DNA from 3 places in the Kitasatospora sp. NPDC088264 genome. Region 3 is predicted to be linked to each of the others. Evidence: riboswitches for the same ligand, from Rfam matches in the RefSeq annotation. Region 3 holds a riboswitch; each other region holds the start of a gene.

Region 1 (6,056 bases), on a different contig from region 3:
GCCGCGCTCGGCCTGGTGGCGAACAACTACTTCGCCTTCTACAGCAGTTGGGACGACCTGCTGGGCACCGGTGACACCGGCCCGGTGGTGATCCACAACAAGGCGGACGCGTCCGGCCGGCTGCTCGTGGAGACGATCGGCCACGCCTCCGTCAAGGGCGGCGGCGCGATGGGCCGCGAGCCCAGCCAGTCCGGTGAGATCCGCAAGGTGCGGATCGACGGCGCGGCCAGCCGGCTGTCCACCGAGGGGTACGTCTTCCTGCCGCCGCAGTACTTCCAACCGGAGTACGCGCAGCGGCAGTTCCCGGCGGTGATCGTCAGCACCGGCTTCCCCGGGATCGCCGAGAACCTGATCACCCGGTTCAACTACCCGGGCGCAGCGCTCAAGTTGCTCCAGGACGGCAACATGCAGCCGACCGTCATGGTGCTGATGCGCCCCTCGCCGGCCCTGCCGCAGGACACCGAGTGCGAGGACATTCCGGGCGGCGCGCAGTCCGACACGTACTTCACCAAGGACGTCCCTTCAGCGATCCAGGCGAGCTTCCGGGTCTCCTCCGACCCGCAGGCCTGGGCCTTCATGGGCAACTCGACCGGCGGCTACTGCGCCCTCAAGCTGGCCATGCGCCACCCGGACGTCTTTCCGACCGCCGTCGCGCTCTCCGCCTACTACGACGCCGCCGACGACCCGACCACGGGCGACCTGTTCGGCGGCAGCAAGCAGCGTCGTGACGAGGCCAACCTGATGTGGCGGTTGAAGAACCTGCCGCAGCCCAAGGTGTCCGTGCTGCTGGCCGGCACCAAGAAGGGCGACGGCGACTACCGGCGCGACACCGAGGCCTTCGTCGACGCCGTGCAGTCCCCGATGAAGGTCTCCTACAGCATGTTGGAGAACGGCGGCCACAACTTCGAGACCTGGAGCGCGCTGCTGCCGTCCTCGCTGGAGTGGCTGTCCCAGCACCTCAAGGTCCCGAACCAGGCCGCCTGAGCAGACCGTCTGAGCAGACCGTCTGAGCAGGCAGTCTGCCCAGACGGCCTGAGTAAGCCGACGGACAGCGAGGGGGCGCGGGGGCGGTGAGGCTCAGGCCACCCGCTCCAGCGTCCCGGTGTGCAGCTCGCCGACCCGGCCGCCCTCGCCCTCGTACGTCCAGAAGGCGCGTACCGTCAGCCGGCCGAGGTCCATCACGTGGCTGACGGTGATCCCGCTCTCCTCGGTCCAGCTGATGAAGTAGATCTCCGGCGCCACCTCGGCGACGTGCAGCCGCACGTCCTCCCACTGGCCCGCCGACTCGCCGAGGCCCTCCCAGCGCAGCCGCCTGCCGTCGGCCGAGTAGGTGTTGCGGAAGGCCGCGCCGTTGTCGGCCCGGAAGAGGTAGGTGCGGCCGGCGAAGGCGGGCAGGGGCGCGGTCATGGTGGGGCGGTACCTCGTTCCTGTGGGGCCGTGCACGGCGGTCTTGTGCACTGCGGAAGATGTCGGACCTCCAATTTATCCGACCCGGTGAGCCGGGTGGGCGCACCCGTGGACGGTGCGCCACGGCACCGGCCGCCACCGCGCAGGCCGGCGCGGTGTGCGGCGGGCACCTGGGCGCCCGCCGGCGGCCGGTCCTACCGTCCACCCCCATGAGACGCACCCCCACTCCCGTGCGGCACACCCCCACCGCCGTCAGACGCACCCCCACCGCGTTGTCCGCCCTCCTGCTCACCCTCGCCGCGCTGCTCCTCGGCACCCCCACTCCCGCCCAGGCCACCGTCGCCCAGACCGCCACTGCCCAGACCGCCGCCCAGGCGGCCACCGCCCCGCTCGCCCTCGAAGCCGCCTTCCCCGCCCCCGGCAACGGCTGGGCCAAGGTCGAGCGCTACCTCGACACCACCCCCGGCTTCCGTACCGAGCAGTACCCGGCCGACGGCCGCGGCGACCAGGACGGCGCCCGCCGGACGTACTTCGGCGGCACCGGCCAGCCCTCCTCCAGCCGCTTCCTGCTGTACTCGGCGACCGGCTGGGACACCGGTAGCCGTCCGACCCCCGTGCTGCTGGTCCACGGCGCCAACGACAACGCCGACCGCGCCTGGGCGAACCCGGGGGAGAGCGGCACCTGCGGTGCCTCCGCCTGCCCGTCCACCGGCCTCGCCCAGTACCTCGCCGGCACCGGCCACCGGGTGTTCGCCATCGGCTTCGCCCACAAACAGGGCGACAACCTGCTCCAGGCGCAGGCCGTCGGCGACGCCGTCGCGCTGATCCGGGCCCGCCTCGGCGTCCCCCAGGTGGACGTGGTGGCCTGGAGCAAGGGCGAGGTCGCCGCCCGGGCGTACGTGTCCTCGGTGCGCCCGTCCTGGGGGCGGGCCTACGCGGGCGACGTGCGCCGCCTGATCACCCTCGGGGGCCCGAACGGCGGGCTCGACTACGTGTACGCGCACGGCTGGTCGTTCGACCTCGCGAGCTGGCCGGCCTGCGGCGGCACCGCCAACGCGCCGTCCCCGCACCTCTACATGACCTGCTACGGCACCTACACGGCGCAGCCCTGCCTCGGCGTGCTGCCCACCGGCGGCTACGACTGCTACCCGGGCCAGCGCCAGCTGCTCGCCCGCTGGGACGGCCGGTACGGGGTGGACGGCACCGCCCAGGACTGGTGGACCACCTACTACGGCGGCCAGGGCTTCTACACCTCCGGCCAGGGCATCCAGGCGGCGATCGACGCCGGTTCGCTGATCGCGCCGCTGCAACAGGCGGGCGTCCCCGCGTCGGTGCGCACCTATCTGCTCGCGGGCGGGTCCGCCGACATCCCGGGCGTGCTCAACGAGAACCGGGGGCCCAGCGACGGCATCGTGTTCACCGCGAGCGCCCTGGACACCACCGGCATCGCGACGATCGGCGGCACCCGGCTGCTCACCGGCCTCAACCACCTGGAACTCGCCTGGGCACCGGAGGCCGAGAGCCAGGTCGACAACTGGCTCGCTTGACCCGTGGACCGCCGATTCGCCGATTCGCCGATTCGTCGTTCGGCAGCTCGACGGCTCCGCTGATCCGTCCCAACTGATCCACCACGCAGCGTCGTTGATCGACACCACTGTGACCTGTGCGACAACCGGCCCGAGCAGGTTGTCCGTTCACGGACGGCCTGCCTAGCCTGCAACCGTCGTCCGCCCTCGCGGACCCCCGCCGCCGGGACGCCGAGTCCTGTCCACCCGCCGGCCGGCAACCGAGCACCACAGCGGACGGGAGCGGGGGAACCAAGGTCAGCGCCCGGCCCGTACGCTCCCGCGTGCGGGCCGTGGCTAGGGGTGAAGCCGCTTCCACCGGCGGCCGGGCTGCCTCAGCCCGAATCCGACAGCTCACCTCGCAGGCGTCGCAGAGGACACTGCCATGCACCAGCCTGCCCGGCGCCGCGCGCCGCGCCACGCCCGCCCCTCCCACCGGGGCCGCAACGCCGCCCTCGCCGTCACCGGAGCGCTCGCCGTCACCGGCGCCGGACTGCTCGGCCTGCCGGCCGTCTCCGGCGCCCAGGCCGCCACCGCCCCGACCGTCACCCAGGACCGGCTCGCCCCGGCGACCATGGTCGCCAACCAGGCCGCCACCGCCTCGCTGACCCTCCACTCCTCGGCCTGCTTCACCGCGAAGACCGTCGGCGTGGGCGTCCGGAACGCGGCCGGTGCGAACCTCGACTTCCCGGGCAACGCCTCCAATGTGCAGATCTGCCCGAGCGGCCTGTCCTTCACCAGCGGCGCACGCGCCCTGCCGGCCGGGACGTACACCCAGTTCGGCTTCTGGCAGGACCTCGGCGGGGCCTGGCACAACCTGGCCTCGCAGCAGCTGGTGGTCTCCAGCACCCCGGCGCCGACTCCGCCCCCGACCCCGACGCCCACCACGAAGCCGACTCCCGCCCCGACCCCGACTCCCGCCCCGACCCCGACGGCGACCCCCACCGCGAAGCCGACCCCGACGAGCAGCCCGAGCCCGAGCAGCCCGAGCGCCACCGCCAGCCCGTCGGCCGGCACCCCCGCATCCCCGGTCGCCGGCAAGTCGCTGACCTGGTCCGACGAGTTCAACGGCCCGATCAGCTGGGGCTCGCGCTGGGTCGGCGACAAGAGCACCGCGTACAAGTACGGCAACCACAACCCGGACGACAACAAGCTCGACCTGCTGAACAAGAACAACGTCAGCGTCGCGAACGGGGTCGCCACCTTCACCGCCGCGCCCGGCACCACCACGCTGGAGAACGGCAAGCAGGCCTGGAACACCGGCTTCCTGACCACCGAGGGCTCCAGCGAGGGCTTCCAGGTCAGGACCGGCGACTACGCCGAGACCCGGGTCAAGCTGCCGTCCGGCTCCGGCGCCTGGCCGGCCTTCTGGACCTGGAAGAACGGCAACGGGGAGGTCGACTCCTTCGAGTACCACCCCGACAACCCGAACCTGCTGGAGCTGACCAACCACGTCAACCCCGGCAACCCCAAGTACTACACCGACGCCGGCGCCGTCGCGAAGGACCAGTGGGTGACCATCGGCACCTATTACGGCGCCACCTCGGTGGACTGGTACGTCAACGGCGCCAAGGTGTTCTCGGACGGCAAGGGCGTCGGCGCCAACTGGTCGGCGTACCTGATCCTCAACCTGTCGGTCGGCGCGGGGAAGTACCACCCGGCGCCGCAGGGCACCGCCCCGATCACCTTCGCCGCCGACTACGTCCGCGTGTACCGGTAGGGCCTTCGGGGCTTCCGGGTCAGGAACCGGGAGCCGTCTCGACCACCGTGATGTCGAACGGCTGCCGGTTGTTCCCCTCGTCCGGGTCGTCCACGCCGCGCACCGAGACCGAGCCGCCGGTGAGCTTGCCGATCCGCAGGTCCGGGGAGAGGCGCACCGGTACCAGCGCGGTCGCGCTGCGCAGCGGGGGCAGTCCGGCCGGGAAGACACAGCGCACCTGCCGGCCGTTGAGCCGCACCTCGCAGTCCTCGGGGAAGTACGGGCCCACTGGGGAGACCCCGGGAGGCAGCGTCACCAGCACGGTGAACGGTGCGGCGGTGGTGTCCGGGCCGCGGTTGGCGATGAAGGCGTGGACGGTGGTGGTGCCGCCGGGCGGGGCGGCGTCCGGGTCGAGCCGGACCACCTCCAGATCGGAGCGGGACGCCGTGGGGGCTGCCGTGTCCACCGCCGGCCGGGGCTCGGGCCGCCGCAGCGCCCAGGACGGGCCGGCGGTCAGCGTCGCCACCGAACAGCCGGCCGCCATCGCGGCGACGAGCGAGGCCGCGCGGAATCCGCGGAGCCTGCTGGCCTGCCCGGACCCGCCCCGCCTGGACCCGCCCTGCCCGGACCCGCCTCGCATTGTCGAACGCCTGTACGTCATCGTCGTCCACCCTGTCCCGGGGCCCCGGCCGCCCGCGCCGCTGCGGGCCGCGTCCGCACCAGGGTGGCGGAGCCTGCGCCGGGGGCCGGTGCAACCCGCTCGGCGTCCGCCCGAACGGGGGAGCGTACGTACGGGAAGTCGACCGGATCGACTTCCCGTGCGTGAAGCGGGCGGTGGCGACGGGTCAGGGTGCGAGGACCTGCCCCAGCCGGGTCGCGATGTGATGCATCACCGGCACCAGCGAGGACGTGCCGGCCTGCTCCTCCAGGGCCCGGATGCGGGCCTCCGGGCCGGACACCGACAGGGCGGTGGGCGTCGGCGCGCCCGGTACGGCGAGCGCGATGCAGCGGACGCCGATCTCCTGCTCCTGGTCGTCGACCACGTAGCCGCGCTCGCGAGCCTCGGCGAGCTGGTGCAGCAGCTCCTGCGGGTCGGTGACGGTGTACTCGGTGTGCGCGGGCAGCGGGTTGGGGCCCAGGACGGCGCGCGCCTCGTCCTCGGGGAGCTGGGCCAGCAGCGCCTTGCCGACGCCCGTGCAGTGCGGCTGCACCCGTCGGCCGACCTCGGTGAACATCCGCATCGAGCGCCGCGACTGCACCTGCCCGACGTACACCACCTCGCCGCCCTCCAGTACCGCCAGGTTGGCGGTCTCGCCGGTGGCCTCCATGAGTTCGGCCAGGTAGGGGCGGGCCCAGCTGCCGAGCAGCCGGCCGGCCGTCTCGCC
Region 2 (6,056 bases), on a different contig from region 3:
GGCGGCCGTGAGCCGCTCCGGTCCGGCGTCCGCGCCGAGCACCAGGTTGCGGTAGCCGGCCTCGATCGCCGCCGGTCCGGACCAGGAGGGCAACGCCCGGGCCCGCGCGTCCAGCAGCGCGGCCACCTCGGCCCGCCGGTCCGACGCCCACCGGTCCGACGCCCGCCCGGCCGCGGAGGGGGCCGCCGGGGCCGCCGGCGGCAGCGACAGCTGGGCCAGCCCGCCGGCCGCGAGCAGCAGCGCACCGCGCCGGGACAGCGTCCGGCGGGCGCCGTCTATCGGGTGGGGGGCATCGTCTATCGGGTGGGGGGCGTCGGGGTCGGACGGTGCCGGGCTCAGAGCCGGACCACCCCCGCGACCGGCATCGCGTTGACGCTCTCGTAGCGGACCTTGGCGCCCGGGTAGGGGGCGTGCACGATCACCCCGCCGCCGGCGTACATCCCGACGTGGTGCATGTCCCGGTAGAAGATCACCAGGTCTCCCGGCCGCGCTTCGGAGAGGCTGACCCGCTGCCCGGCGTACGCCTGGGCCTGCGAGGTGCGCGGCAGGGTCACTCCGGCCTGCCGCCAGCTGTAGTACATCAGACCGGAGCAGTCGAAGGCGCGGGGCCCGGTGGATCCGTAGAGGTAGGGCGAGCCGATCATCCGCACCGCGGCCGCCAGCGCGGCCGCCCCGCGCTCGGAGGCGGGCGGGGCCGTGCCGAGGTCCAGCCGGTCGGTGCCCCGGGTGGCGCGCTGCTCGGCCTCCCGGGCGTCCTGGGCGGCCATCCGGGCCCGCTCGGCGACGCCCAGGCTGTTGAGGAGCCGCTGGGCCTCGGTGAGCCGCTGCTGGATCTGCTGCTTGCTGTCGGCGAGCGAGCGGCGGGCCTGGTCGAGTTCGGCGAGCTTGCCGGCGGTCTCGGTGCGGCGCTGGTCGAGCCGGCGCTGGCGGGTGGCCAGTTCGTGCAGGGTCTCCTGCTGCCGCTCGGCGGCCTGGTCGAGGGTGCGGGCCCGGGACAGGTAGCCCTCCGGGTCGGTGGAGAGCATCAGCTGGACGGTCTGGGCCATGCCGCCGCCGCGGTACTCGGCGCCGGCCACGGTGGCGAGGTCGCCGCGCAACTGGTTGAGCTGGTCCTGGGCGACGGCGATCTCGCCCTGGAGGACGGTCGTCTCGCCCTGGAGCCGCTGCTGCGCCTCCTGGGCGGCGTTGTACTTCTCGGACGCCTGCTCGGCCTCGCCGTAGAGCTGCTCCACCTGCGCCTTGACGTCCTTGCGGGTGGGCGTGTCCGGCGCGGCGGGGGCGGCCTGGGCGCTGCCGCCCGTCGTCACACCCAGGGCGGTGGCGGCGGCCGCGGTCAGCACCAGCGCACGGGCGAGCAGTTGGGAACGACGGTGCACGGGCATGGCGGCAGCGGCTCCGATCCGGCGGTGGGCCCCGCCGCCGCCCCAACGCGGGCGGCCCTGGAAGCGGAGTCCGGTGGCAGACGTTAGCGAGTCCGGGCAACCGAGTCCAAACCCCTGCCAACCCGAATATTTGACCCGCAATCGGACATCAGTCCGATGCGCCGGAAAAGCCGCAGGCCCGGCCTTCCGTGGTGGAAGGCCGGGCCTGGGAGGGCCTGAGCGGGGATCAGACCCGCACGATGGAGGTCAGCGGCATGTTGCCGACGGCCTCGTAGCGGACCGACGCGCCCGGCTTGGGCGCGTGCAGCACCTGGCCGTTGCCCGCGTAGATGCCGACGTGGTGGGCGTCCCCGTAGAAGATCAGCAGGTCGCCGGGCTGGGCCTGGGAAAGGTCGGTGCCGATCCGGGTACCGGCGTGGGCCTGCTCCTGCGAGGTGCGCGGCAGCGAGACGTCGACCTGGTTGAACGCCCAGACCATCAGGCCCGAGCAGTCGAAGGAGCCGGGGCCGGAGGCGCCGTAGACGTACGGGCTGCCGATCTTGGAGGCGGCGATGGACAGCGCCGCGGCGCCGCGCGAGCTGCCGGCGCTCGGCTTGGTGACCGGCGCGGCGGGGGCCTGCGACGCGCTCAGGTCGGTGCGGCTGTTGTCGCGGGAGGAGCGGTCGGCGGCCTGCTGGGCCGCCGCCTGCTGCTGGGCGGCCTTCGCGGCGGCGTCGGCCTTCGCCTTGGCCTCGGCGGCGGCCTTCTCCTCGGCCGCGCGGATCGCCTGGCGCTCCTGCTCGGACAGGGTGTTGAAGAGGTCCTGCGCGGCCTTGAGCTTGCCCTGGACCTCGTCCTTGGCGCTCTTCAGCTGCTGGGTGGTGGTCTCCATCTCGGCGAGCTTGCCCTGGGCCTCGGAGCGCACCTGGTCGAGCTTGCGCTGCTCGTCCTGGAGCTGCTTGAGCTGGCCCTTCTGGGTGCCGCCGGCCTGGTTCAGCGTGTCGGCCTGGCTCAGGAAGGTGTCCGGGCTGGCGGAGAACATCAGCTGGACGGTCTGGGATATGCCGCCGTTGCGGTACTGCTCGCCGGCGATCTCGGCCAGGCCGCCCTGGAGGTCGGTCACCTGCCCCTGCTGCCGCGCCACCTGGTCCTGCAGGTCGGTGACCTGCTTCTGCAGCTGCTGCTGCTTCTCCTGGGCGGCGTTGAGCTTCTCGGTCGCGACCTCGGCCTGCTCGTTGAGCTGGTCGACCTGCTCCTTGACCTGGTCCTTGGTCGGCTGCGGGTCGGCGTGGGCGCCGGACTGCGCGGACAGCGCGACGGCCGCCGCGGCGAAGCCGGTCAGGATCGAGACCCGGGTGCGACTGGCGGGCTTGGGACGACGATGGGACGCCACGAAGGCGGACTCCTTCTTCCTACGCCGTCTACCGGGTGAGCTGACGGGTTCGGGCCGGAAGCGTGCCCTACGACGCCTCACGGCCGTTCCACCGGCCGACCTGGCGCCGATTCACCCCGGAGGAACGTGGTTCCCCGGCTCCGTTCGACAGCACCCCCGACTGCTGGGCTCCCCGTCGGGCAGGCACTGGGCCCGCCCCGCTGCGTCACGAACTCGACGGAAACCACCGCCGTCACCCTGGCTGGGCGATCGGGAGTGCGGTGGTTCGGGGCACGACCCTAGTAACTGAACCGTGATCCGTTCAAATCCTTGTCAGAAAAAAGACGGAAGAAGACCAAAGTTCTTTTGTGAATATGACACATAGTGATCACCGCCGTACGCAAAGCTGATCACTCTTCACCGGGGACTCGCGCTGCGGACAAAACCCGAACGCCACCCCCGGTCGGAGGGTGGCGTGGATCACAGGCCCGGACGGGGCCCTTCGGGCGTGTCGGGCCGTCAGACCCGGCGGATCGTGTTGATCGGCATCGCGTCGACCTTCATCACCTTCACCACGTCGCCGGTGTGCGGCGCGTGCACCACCATGCCGTTGCCGATGTACATCCCGACGTGGTGCCGGTCGGCGCCGTAGATGACCAGGTCGCCCGGCTGGGCCTGGTCCAGCGAGACCTTGGTGCCGACGTTGCCCTGCTCCTGCGAGGTGCGCGGCAGCGAGACGCCGGCCTGGCCGTACGCCCAGACCATCAGGCCCGAGCAGTCGAAGGTGGTCGAGCCGGTGGCGCCCCACACGTACGGCGAGCCCTGCTTGCTCATCGCCTTGGCCACGGCCACGCCCGCGTAGCCGCCGGCCTGCGGGAGGCTGCCGAGGTCGGCACGGTCGCTGCCGCGCGAGGCGCGGTCGTCCTGCTGCTGCTGGGCCCGCAGCGCGGCGCGGTCGGAGGCGCTGAGCGAGTTCAGCAGGTCCTGCGCGGCCTTCAGCTTCTGGTTGACGTCCGTCTTGGCCTGGTTCAGGTCCTTGGTGGTGGAGTCGAGCGAGGCCAGGACGGCGGCGGCCTCGGACTTCTCCTGGTCCAGCCGGCGCTGCTGGTCCAGCAGTCCCTTGAGCGCCTCCGACTCGCTGGCGCTGGCCTGCTGGGCGCTGGACGCCTTCTCCAGGTAGCCCGACGGGTCCGAGGAGAGCATCAGCTGGACGGACGGGTCGATGCCGCCGGTGCGGTACTGCTCGCCCGCCACGCCGGCCAGGCCGGTCTGGAGCTGGGTCATCTCGTCCTGGCTGCGGGCCACCTTGTCCTGCAGCTGGTCGGACTGCTTGCGGAGCTGGTCGGCCCGCTCCTTGGCGCCGTTGTACTTCTCCGCCGCCTGCTCCTGGTCCTGCTGGAGCTGGTCGATCTGCGCCTTGACGTCGGTCTTGCTCGGCTGGGGCGCGGCGTGCGCGGCGACCTGCGCGGAGAGGGCGACCGCGGTCGCCGCGGCAGCGGTGAGCACGGAGACCCGGGCGCGGCTCGGCTGCTTGGGACGGCGGTGGGAGGCCAAGGGAATTGCTCCTTCTTCCATCGGCCTCACCCGATCAGGTGAGAATCCGGAAAATAGGTTTGACGCCACACCCTAGGGAAGATCCACGGGTTTTGCCACTCCCCCGAAGGCGTGAACTCCACTTCCCCCGCAGGCTTCACTGGATGTGCACACCGCCGCAAACCGGGCGCTGACCAGGCCTCATCCCACCGCGGCAGCCGTCAGGGCCGCGCCAGCCGGTTCAGCAGCAGAACGGAAGCCACGGGGCGCGCGCCGGCCTTCCGCACGCCCTCCGCGACCTCCCGGTCGGTGGACACCACCACCACCGGACGACCCTGCGGCTCGGCCCGCACCAGACGGCGGATCAGCTCGTCCGCGGTCTCGCCGGTCCGGCTGAACCGCACCCGCACCCCGCGCGGTGGCGCCATGATCACCGGAACGTCCAGGTCCTGCCCGTCGAACACGCAGGTGACCTCCGCCTGCGTGCGCTGGGCCAGCATCGCCAGCCCGCCCAGCAGCCGGATCCGCTGCTGCTCCAGCGGCAGCGTCGGATAGCCCGTCTTGGTCACGTTGTAGCCGTCCACCACCAGGTGCACCTGCGGGATCGCCAGCAGCTGGTCCAGCAGCGCCGGATCGTCGTCGGCCAGACCGCGCCGGGCCACGTCGTGCGGCGAGGCCGCACCCGGCACCACCGCCTCCACCAGGTCCCCCGGCCGGATCTGGGAGACCGGCAGCGCCAGCTCCCGCTGGAGCCCCTGCGCCGACTGCAGCACCGTGTCCAGCAGCAGCCGCAGCCGCATGTCCTCGACGCTGCGGCCCTCGCGGGCCGACCGGCGGCCCTGCTCGGCCGCCGTCTCCAGCTCGCCGACCCGGTGCCGCAGCCGCCGCGCCTCGGACTCCGCGGCGCCACGCTCGGCGGCCGCCTGCGCCCTCGCGGCCTCCAGCTCGGCGGTCAGCCGCCTGGTCTCGGCCTGCGCCCGGCGGGTGTCGCTCTCCAGCGAGCGCACCTTCTTCCGCAGCGACTCGGCCTCCCGGCGGACGTCCTCGGACTCCGCGCGCTGCCGCTCCAGGTCCGCCCGGGCGGCGGACCGCAGCTCGGCGAGCTCCGCCTGCAACTTCTCCGCCAGCCGGGTGGCCTCGGCGGCCGCGCCCTCGGCGCCGGCCCGCTCGGCCTCCTCCCCGGCCTCGGCCACCAGCCGGCTCCAGCCGGCCGACCGCACCAGGTAGGCGGCGGCCGCGACGTCCATCGGATCGGCGGCGCCCGGAACGCTGCCCGACTCCAACGCCTTCACCAGGTCCGGCTGGCCCAGCCTCAGCCGCTCCGCTATCCGCACCCGGAACGCCGGCTCCGACTCCAGCGCCGCGGCCAGCGCCGTGGCCGCGTACTTGGCCCGCCGGGCCGGGGTGAACTTGACGTACTGGCGCAGGCTCTGCGGCAGCTCGCCGGGCGGCAGCCCGCCGAGCGCGTCCGAGGCCAGGCCGACCACGCGCCGGCGCACGCCCTCGGGCAGCGGCCGGTCCAGCTTCTCGGCACCACGCTCCGGCGCCACCTCGCCGGAACCCGCCACCTCGCCGGAACCCGCCGCCCCGCCGGAGCCCACCGACTCATCGGAACCCGCCGCCCCGCCGACGGCCGCGGGCTCGGACGGAGCCGCGTCGGCGGCCCGCGCCTGCACGGCCGCAGCGGGCTGAAGCCCCTGCGCTTCGGCGGGCTCCCTCGCTGCGTCCACCACGTCCTCGGCTCCGATCCTGGTCCTACGGGGTCACGGCCCGCGGCCGCCGCCCTGTCG
Region 3 (6,056 bases):
GTGGCGCAGCGGGCGTACGACGCCGGGGTGGACGTGGACGCGGCGCTGCGCTCGGCCGCGCGCGGTTACCGGGACGCGGTGCGCGCGGCCGAGGGCCTCGGGCCGGTCGGCGAGTAGCGGGCCCGGGCAGGGCCTCAGGCGGCCGTGGCGGTGTTCTCGATCGGCCGCCGCTGCCGGGGGACGACTTCGCCGATGGCCTCGCCGACGAGGGCGAGGAGTTCGGCGAGGCGTTCGAGGTCGAGGCGGGCGGGCAGTTCGGCGAGCGAGACGATCCGCTCGCCGTCGGGGCCGGCGACGCAGAACAGGTCGATGGGGCCGAGGTGCTTCTCGGCGGTGTCGACGAGGGCGGCGACGTCGCTGGGGCGGCGGATGTCGCCGCCGACGCCGACGACGGGGCAGCCCGGCCGGTCGAGTTCGGTGGCGAGGTCCTCGGCGACGCCCGCACGCTGGTCGGCGATCAGCACTCCGGCGGCGCCGGCGGCGGCGAACCGGCGGGCGAGCTCGGCTCCCGATCCGCCGTCGAGTACCGCGATGACGACGACTGCCCCGCTGACCCGCATGGTCTGCTCCTCCCTGTGGGCGACACCGCACCGGCGCCCACGATTTCTGCGGAGGATCGTAGGCAGGTCCTGACCCTCCGCAACAGGGATTACCCCTCAGGTGACCAGGGTCACGCCCGCCACCCGGCCAAGAGCTGTCCAAGAGCTGTCCACGGACCGTCCACGGGGCGTCCACGGAGCGTTGGCGGGCCGTCCGCCGGGTGTCGACGATCCGGCCCCGCCGGTCGCGTCCGCCGGAGGCGGTGCGGCCCCGACCCACCGGATACGGTCGACGCATGCCAGTGCAGCCCGATCCCGCCGCCCCGCAGCTCTTCACCTGGGAGTTCGCCACCGATCCGTACCCCGCCTACGCCTGGTTGCGCGAGCACGCCCCGGTGCACCGCACGACGCTGCCGAGTGGGGTGGAGGCCTGGCTGGTGACCCGCTACGCGGACGCTCGGCAGGCGCTGGCGGACGGCCGGCTGTCGAAGAACCCGGCACACCACAGCGAGCAGGCGCACCGCACCGGGCGGGTGGGAATTCCGGGGGAACGCCAGGCGGACTTGATGACGCATCTGCTGAACATCGACCCGCCGGACCACACCCGGCTGCGCCGGCTGGTGTCGAAGGCGTTCACGCCGCGCCGGGTGGCGGAGTTCGAGCCGCGGGTGCAGCAGCTCACGGACCGGCTGATCGACGGCTTCGCGCAGCGCGGTTCGGCGGACCTGATCCACGAGTTCGCGTTCCCGCTCCCCATCTACGCGATCTGCGACCTGCTGGGTGTGCCGGCCGAGGACCAGGACGACTTCCGGGACTGGGCCGGGATGATGATCCGGCACGGCGGCGGCCAACGCGGCGGCGTGGGGCGGGCGGTGAAGCGGATGCGGGCGTACCTGCTGGAGCTGATCCACCGCAAGCGGGCGGATCCGGGTGATGACTTGATCTCGGGCCTGATCCGGGCGAGCGACCACGGCGAGCACCTGAACGAGAACGAGGCCGCCGCGATGGCGTTCATCCTCCTGTTCGCGGGGTTCGAGACGACCGTCAACCTGATCGGCAACGGCACGTACGCGCTGCTGCGCAACCCGGAGCAGCGCAGGCTGCTGCAGGAGTCGGTGGTGCGCGGCGAGGCGGCGCTGCTGGAGACCGGGATCGAGGAACTCCTGCGCTACGACGGGCCGGTGGAGATGGCGACGTGGCGTTTCGCGACGCGGCCGCTGTCGATCGGCGGGGTGGACATCCCGGTGGGCGATCCGGTGCTGGTGGTGCTGGCCGCGGCGGATCGCGATCCGGCCAGGTTCGCGGACGAGAACACCCTGGACCTGGCCCGCACGGACAATCCGCACCTGGGTTTCGGCCACGGGATCCACTACTGCATCGGCGCCCCGCTGGCCCGCCTGGAGGGGCGGAGCGCACTGGCCACGCTGCTTTCCCGGCTGCCGGACCTGCGGCTCGCGGAAAACCCGGAGAACCTGCGCTGGAGGGGCGGCCTGATCATGCGTGGCCTGCGGGAACTCCCGGTCGAATTCACTCCGGAGACCTGCTCTCCGTACGCGCCGCCGGTCACGCCGACCGACGCCCCGACACGCTGACGGCATGTCTCCGGCGGCCCGTGGAGCCAGGCCTGAACCCGCATTAATCCGGACATACCGCCGCCGTTGGTAGGCGATTGACCACGCGCCGTAATTTGTGTGTGATATCGGTGATATGAGCTTGTTATTGGTCTGATGATCTGTCTACTCTCCCTGGAGTTCGCAGCTGCGGACCTCGTGCGCGGAACGCCGAATCCTGCCCGCCGCGTCACGGGAAACCGACCAGACCCTGGGCAGGGGCGGGGGAACCAGGTTTGTTGCCGTTCCCCGACGGCTTGGGGTGAAGCCGCCCGAGCGGAATCGTTTCCGCTTTCGGCGGCCGGGCCACCTCCCGGTCCGAACCCGACAGCTCACCTCGCAGGCGTGCGGAGAGGGACCTCTTCATGCTGTTCGTTGGAACCGGCCGCCACCGCCGTCGCACCCAGACCGAGAAGGCCATCGCCGTCGCCGGTGTGGCCGGCGTCGGACTCGCGATGCCGCTCCTCACCGCCACCGGCGCCTCCGCCGCCCCGGCCTCCACCTGGGACGCCGTCGCCCAGTGCGAGAGCGGCGGCAACTGGAGCATCAACACCGGCAACGGCTTCTCCGGCGGCCTGCAGTTCACGCCCAGCACCTGGAAGGCGTACGGCGGCACCTCCTACGCCCCGCAGGCCAACCAGGCCAGCAAGGCGCAGCAGATCTCGGTCGCCGAGAAGGTGCTGGCCTCGCAGGGCCCGGGCGCCTGGCCGGTCTGCTCCCAGAAGGCCGGCCTGAGCAAGGGCGGCGCCCCGGCCTCCGTGGACACCTCCACGGACGCCAAGCCCGCCAAGCAGTCCGCCGCCAAGCCGACCCAGCAGGCGCAGGCCCCGAAGCCCGCCCAGCAGCCGGTCAAGCAGGCCGCCCCGAAGCCGGCCGCCCAGCAGCCCGTCCAGCAGGCCCCGCAGCAGACGCAGCCGCAGACCCAGGGCTTCTCCGGCAAGGCCGGCTGGGACGCCGACGCGAAGGTGTACTGGTACCAGAACAACGGCGCCTGGTACTGGACCAGCCACCAGAGCGTCTACCAGCAGTACGCGGGCCAGCCCGCCGCCCAGCCGCAGTACGCGCCCCGCGCCGCGCAGCCCGCGCAGTCCGCCCCGGCCGCGCAGCCCGCCGCCGCGCAGGGCGGTCACGACTACACCGTCCGGGCCGGCGACACGCTGTCGACGATCGCCGCCGCCCAGGGCGTGTCCGGCGGCTGGCAGTCGGTGTACGACGGCAACCGCGGCACCGTCGGCGGCAACCCCAACCTGATCATGCCCGGCCAGGTGCTGCACCTCGGCTGAGCGGCCCGGGCCCTGAACGGCCCGCGCCCTGCGGGCGAAGGGGGACGGGACCTGTCCCCCTTCGCCCGCATTCCCCCGTATTCGCCCGCTTCGATCGGGCAAGCAGGTGAACTACCGGTGGGTAGCCGGGCCACACGCTGAGACGGGACCGAGGCCAGCGCGGCCCCGGGGGCCGGGGCGGTTAGGCTCTGGTCGTAACGACTCCGCAATCGTCCCGCCGGCAGCACCCAACGTCAGCCGGACCCTGCTTCCGCAAGGAGATGCCTCGTGCCGTCCATCGATGTCGTCGTAGCCCGTGAGATCCTCGACTCGCGTGGCAACCCCACGGTCGAGGTCGAGGTCGGCCTCGACGACGGCAGCACCGGCCGTGCCGCTGTCCCGTCGGGTGCCTCCACCGGCGCCTTCGAGGCGCTCGAGCTGCGCGACGGTGACAAGAACCGCTACTTCGGCAAGGGCGTGGAGAAGGCCGTCCTGGCCGTCATCGAGCAGATCGGCCCGGAGCTGGTCGGCTACGACGCCACCGAGCAGCGCCTGATCGACCAGGCCATGCTCGACCTGGACGCCACCCCGGACAAGTCCTCGCTCGGCGCCAACGCGATCCTGGGCGTCTCGCTGGCCGTGGCGCACGCCGCCTCCGAGGCCAGCGACCTGCCGCTGTTCCGCTACCTGGGCGGCCCGAACGCGCACGTGCTGCCCGTTCCGATGATGAACATCCTCAACGGCGGTTCGCACGCGGACTCCAACGTCGACATCCAGGAGTTCATGATCGCCCCGATCGGCGCGGAGTCCTTCTCCGAGGCCGTCCGCTGGGGCGTCGAGGTCTACCACACCCTCAAGGGCGTGCTGAAGGAGCGCGGCCTGTCCACCGGCCTCGGCGACGAGGGCGGCTTCGCGCCGAACCTGGACAGCAACCGCGAGGCCCTGGACCTCATCACCGAGGCCATCCAGAAGGCCGGCTACGTGCCCGGCCGTGACATCGCGCTCGCCCTGGACGTCGCCGCGTCCGAGTTCTACGAGGACGGCGCCTACCAGTTCGAGGGCAAGGCCATCTCCGCCGCCGAGCTCATCGAGTACTACGCCGAGCTGGTCGACGCCTACCCGCTGGTCTCCATCGAGGACCCGCTGGACGAGTCGGACTGGGACGGCTGGAAGGCCATGACCGTCAAGCTGGGCGACAAGGTCCAGCTGGTCGGCGACGACCTGTTCGTCACCAACCCGGCCCGCCTGGCCAGGGGCATCGAGACCGGCACCGCCAACGCGCTGCTGGTGAAGGTGAACCAGATCGGCTCGCTGACCGAGACCCTGGACGCCGTCGAGCTGGCCCAGCGCAACGGCTACCGCTGCATGATGTCGCACCGCTCCGGCGAGACCGAGGACGTCACCATCGCCGACCTGGCCGTCGCCACCAACTGCGGCCAGATCAAGACCGGTGCCCCGGCCCGCTCCGAGCGCGTCGCCAAGTACAACCAGCTGCTGCGCATCGAGGAGATCCTCGACGACGCCGCCGAGTACGCCGGCCGCGGCGCCTTCCCGCGCTTCCGCTCCGCGGAATAGCAAGCACAGCCGCTCCGCGGAGTAGCAAGCACGGCCGCTCCGCGGAGCAGCAGGCTCAGCCGCTCCTCGGAGCGGCGAGCACGGTCGCTCCGCCGACCGGTGAGCACGCCTGACCGGTGCCCCGCCGTTCACCCCGTAGGGTGGACGGCGGGGCACCGTCGCGACCAGGAGGGGAACGGGAGATGGCAGGCTGGAGGATCCCGGGCTTGGCGGCCCGGCCTCGCTTCACGAGCCGGGCGACCGTCCTCGTCCTGGTGCTCTGCTCGCTGGTGGCGATCCTCGCCTACCCGACGCGGCAGTTCATCTCCCAGCGCGCCGAGATCTCCGCCCAGCAGGCGAAGGCCGACCGCTCCCGCCAGCAGGTCGAGCAGCTGCGCCGGGAGAAGGCCCGCTGGCAGGACCCCGAGTACGTCAAGGCGCAGGCCCGTGTCCGGCTGCACTACGCGATGCCGGGGGAGACCCCGTACATCGCGGTGGATCCGGCCGGTCCGGCCGCCGCCCGGCCCTCGGCGTCCGCCGGCGGTTCCGCCACCGCCGCCGGCCCGGCCGCCTCCGACGGCGCGCCAGGCGGCTCGGCGCGGGCCGCCAAGCCCTGGTACGCCAGCATCTGGGACTCGGTCGACGCCGCCGACACCACCGACGCCGCCGCCCCGGCCCCCGCCTCCCCCCGTCCGCTCCCACCGTCCCCCGCTGGAGACACCTCCCCCCATGACCACTGAGAACCACCCCGCCGTCTCCGACGCCGACGTCGCCGCCATCGCCGCCCAGCTCGGCCGGGTGCCGCGCGGCCTGCGCGGCGTGGCGCACCGCTGCCCCTGCGGCAACCCGGACGTCGTGGAGACGGCCCCCCGACTGCCGGACGGCACGCCGTTCCCGACGCTGTACTACCTGACCTGCCCCAAGGCCGCCTCGCTGATCGGCACCCTGGAGGCGGACGGCGTGATGAAGGAGCAGACCGCCAGGCTCGCCGAGGACCCGGAGCTGGCCGCCGCCTACCAGAAGGCGCACGAGGACTACATCGCCCGGCGCGATGCCATCGAGGTGCTGGAGGGCTTCCCGAGCGCCGGCGG

The links. A riboswitch is a leader RNA that binds a small molecule or an ion and turns the genes downstream of it on or off. The one in region 3 is predicted to bind cyclic di-AMP.
Region 1: it holds a riboswitch for cyclic di-AMP, as region 3 does, so the genes downstream of both, AB0O82_RS00490 (glycoside hydrolase family 16 protein) here and AB0O82_RS34700 (transglycosylase family protein) in region 3, are expected to answer to the same signal.
Region 2: it holds a riboswitch for cyclic di-AMP, as region 3 does, so the genes downstream of both, AB0O82_RS12905 (NlpC/P60 family protein) here and AB0O82_RS34700 (transglycosylase family protein) in region 3, are expected to answer to the same signal.

The regions. Positions count from the first base shown of each region.
Region 1 is NZ_JBFBIR010000001.1:119,253-125,308, reverse strand. Features, by position in the region: gene AB0O82_RS00505 (alpha/beta hydrolase-fold protein) at 1-984, shown strand, start outside; gene AB0O82_RS00500 (MoaF N-terminal domain-containing protein) at 1,078-1,407, opposite strand; gene AB0O82_RS00495 (lipase) at 1,617-2,954, shown strand; cyclic di-AMP (ydaO/yuaA leader) riboswitch at 3,189-3,355, shown strand; gene AB0O82_RS00490 (glycoside hydrolase family 16 protein) at 3,358-4,692, shown strand; gene AB0O82_RS00485 (hypothetical protein) at 4,712-5,197, opposite strand; gene AB0O82_RS00480 (IclR family transcriptional regulator) at 5,517-6,056, opposite strand, start outside.
Region 2 is NZ_JBFBIR010000012.1:146,203-152,258, forward strand. Features, by position in the region: gene AB0O82_RS12895 (hypothetical protein) at 1-126, opposite strand, end outside; gene AB0O82_RS12900 (NlpC/P60 family protein) at 336-1,382, opposite strand; gene AB0O82_RS12905 (NlpC/P60 family protein) at 1,609-2,754, opposite strand; cyclic di-AMP (ydaO/yuaA leader) riboswitch at 2,765-2,914, opposite strand; gene AB0O82_RS12910 (NlpC/P60 family protein) at 3,253-4,287, opposite strand; gene AB0O82_RS12915 (NYN domain-containing protein) at 4,488-5,834, opposite strand.
Region 3 is NZ_JBFBIR010000076.1:5,938-11,993, reverse strand. Features, by position in the region: gene AB0O82_RS34715 (MazG family protein) at 1-117, shown strand, start outside; gene AB0O82_RS34710 (SDR family NAD(P)-dependent oxidoreductase) at 135-560, opposite strand; gene AB0O82_RS34705 (cytochrome P450) at 836-2,131, shown strand; cyclic di-AMP (ydaO/yuaA leader) riboswitch at 2,342-2,509, shown strand; gene AB0O82_RS34700 (transglycosylase family protein) at 2,515-3,432, shown strand; gene eno (phosphopyruvate hydratase) at 3,700-4,986, shown strand; gene AB0O82_RS34690 (septum formation initiator family protein) at 5,193-5,705, shown strand; partial or broken gene AB0O82_RS34685 (DUF501 domain-containing protein) at 5,677-6,056, shown strand, end outside.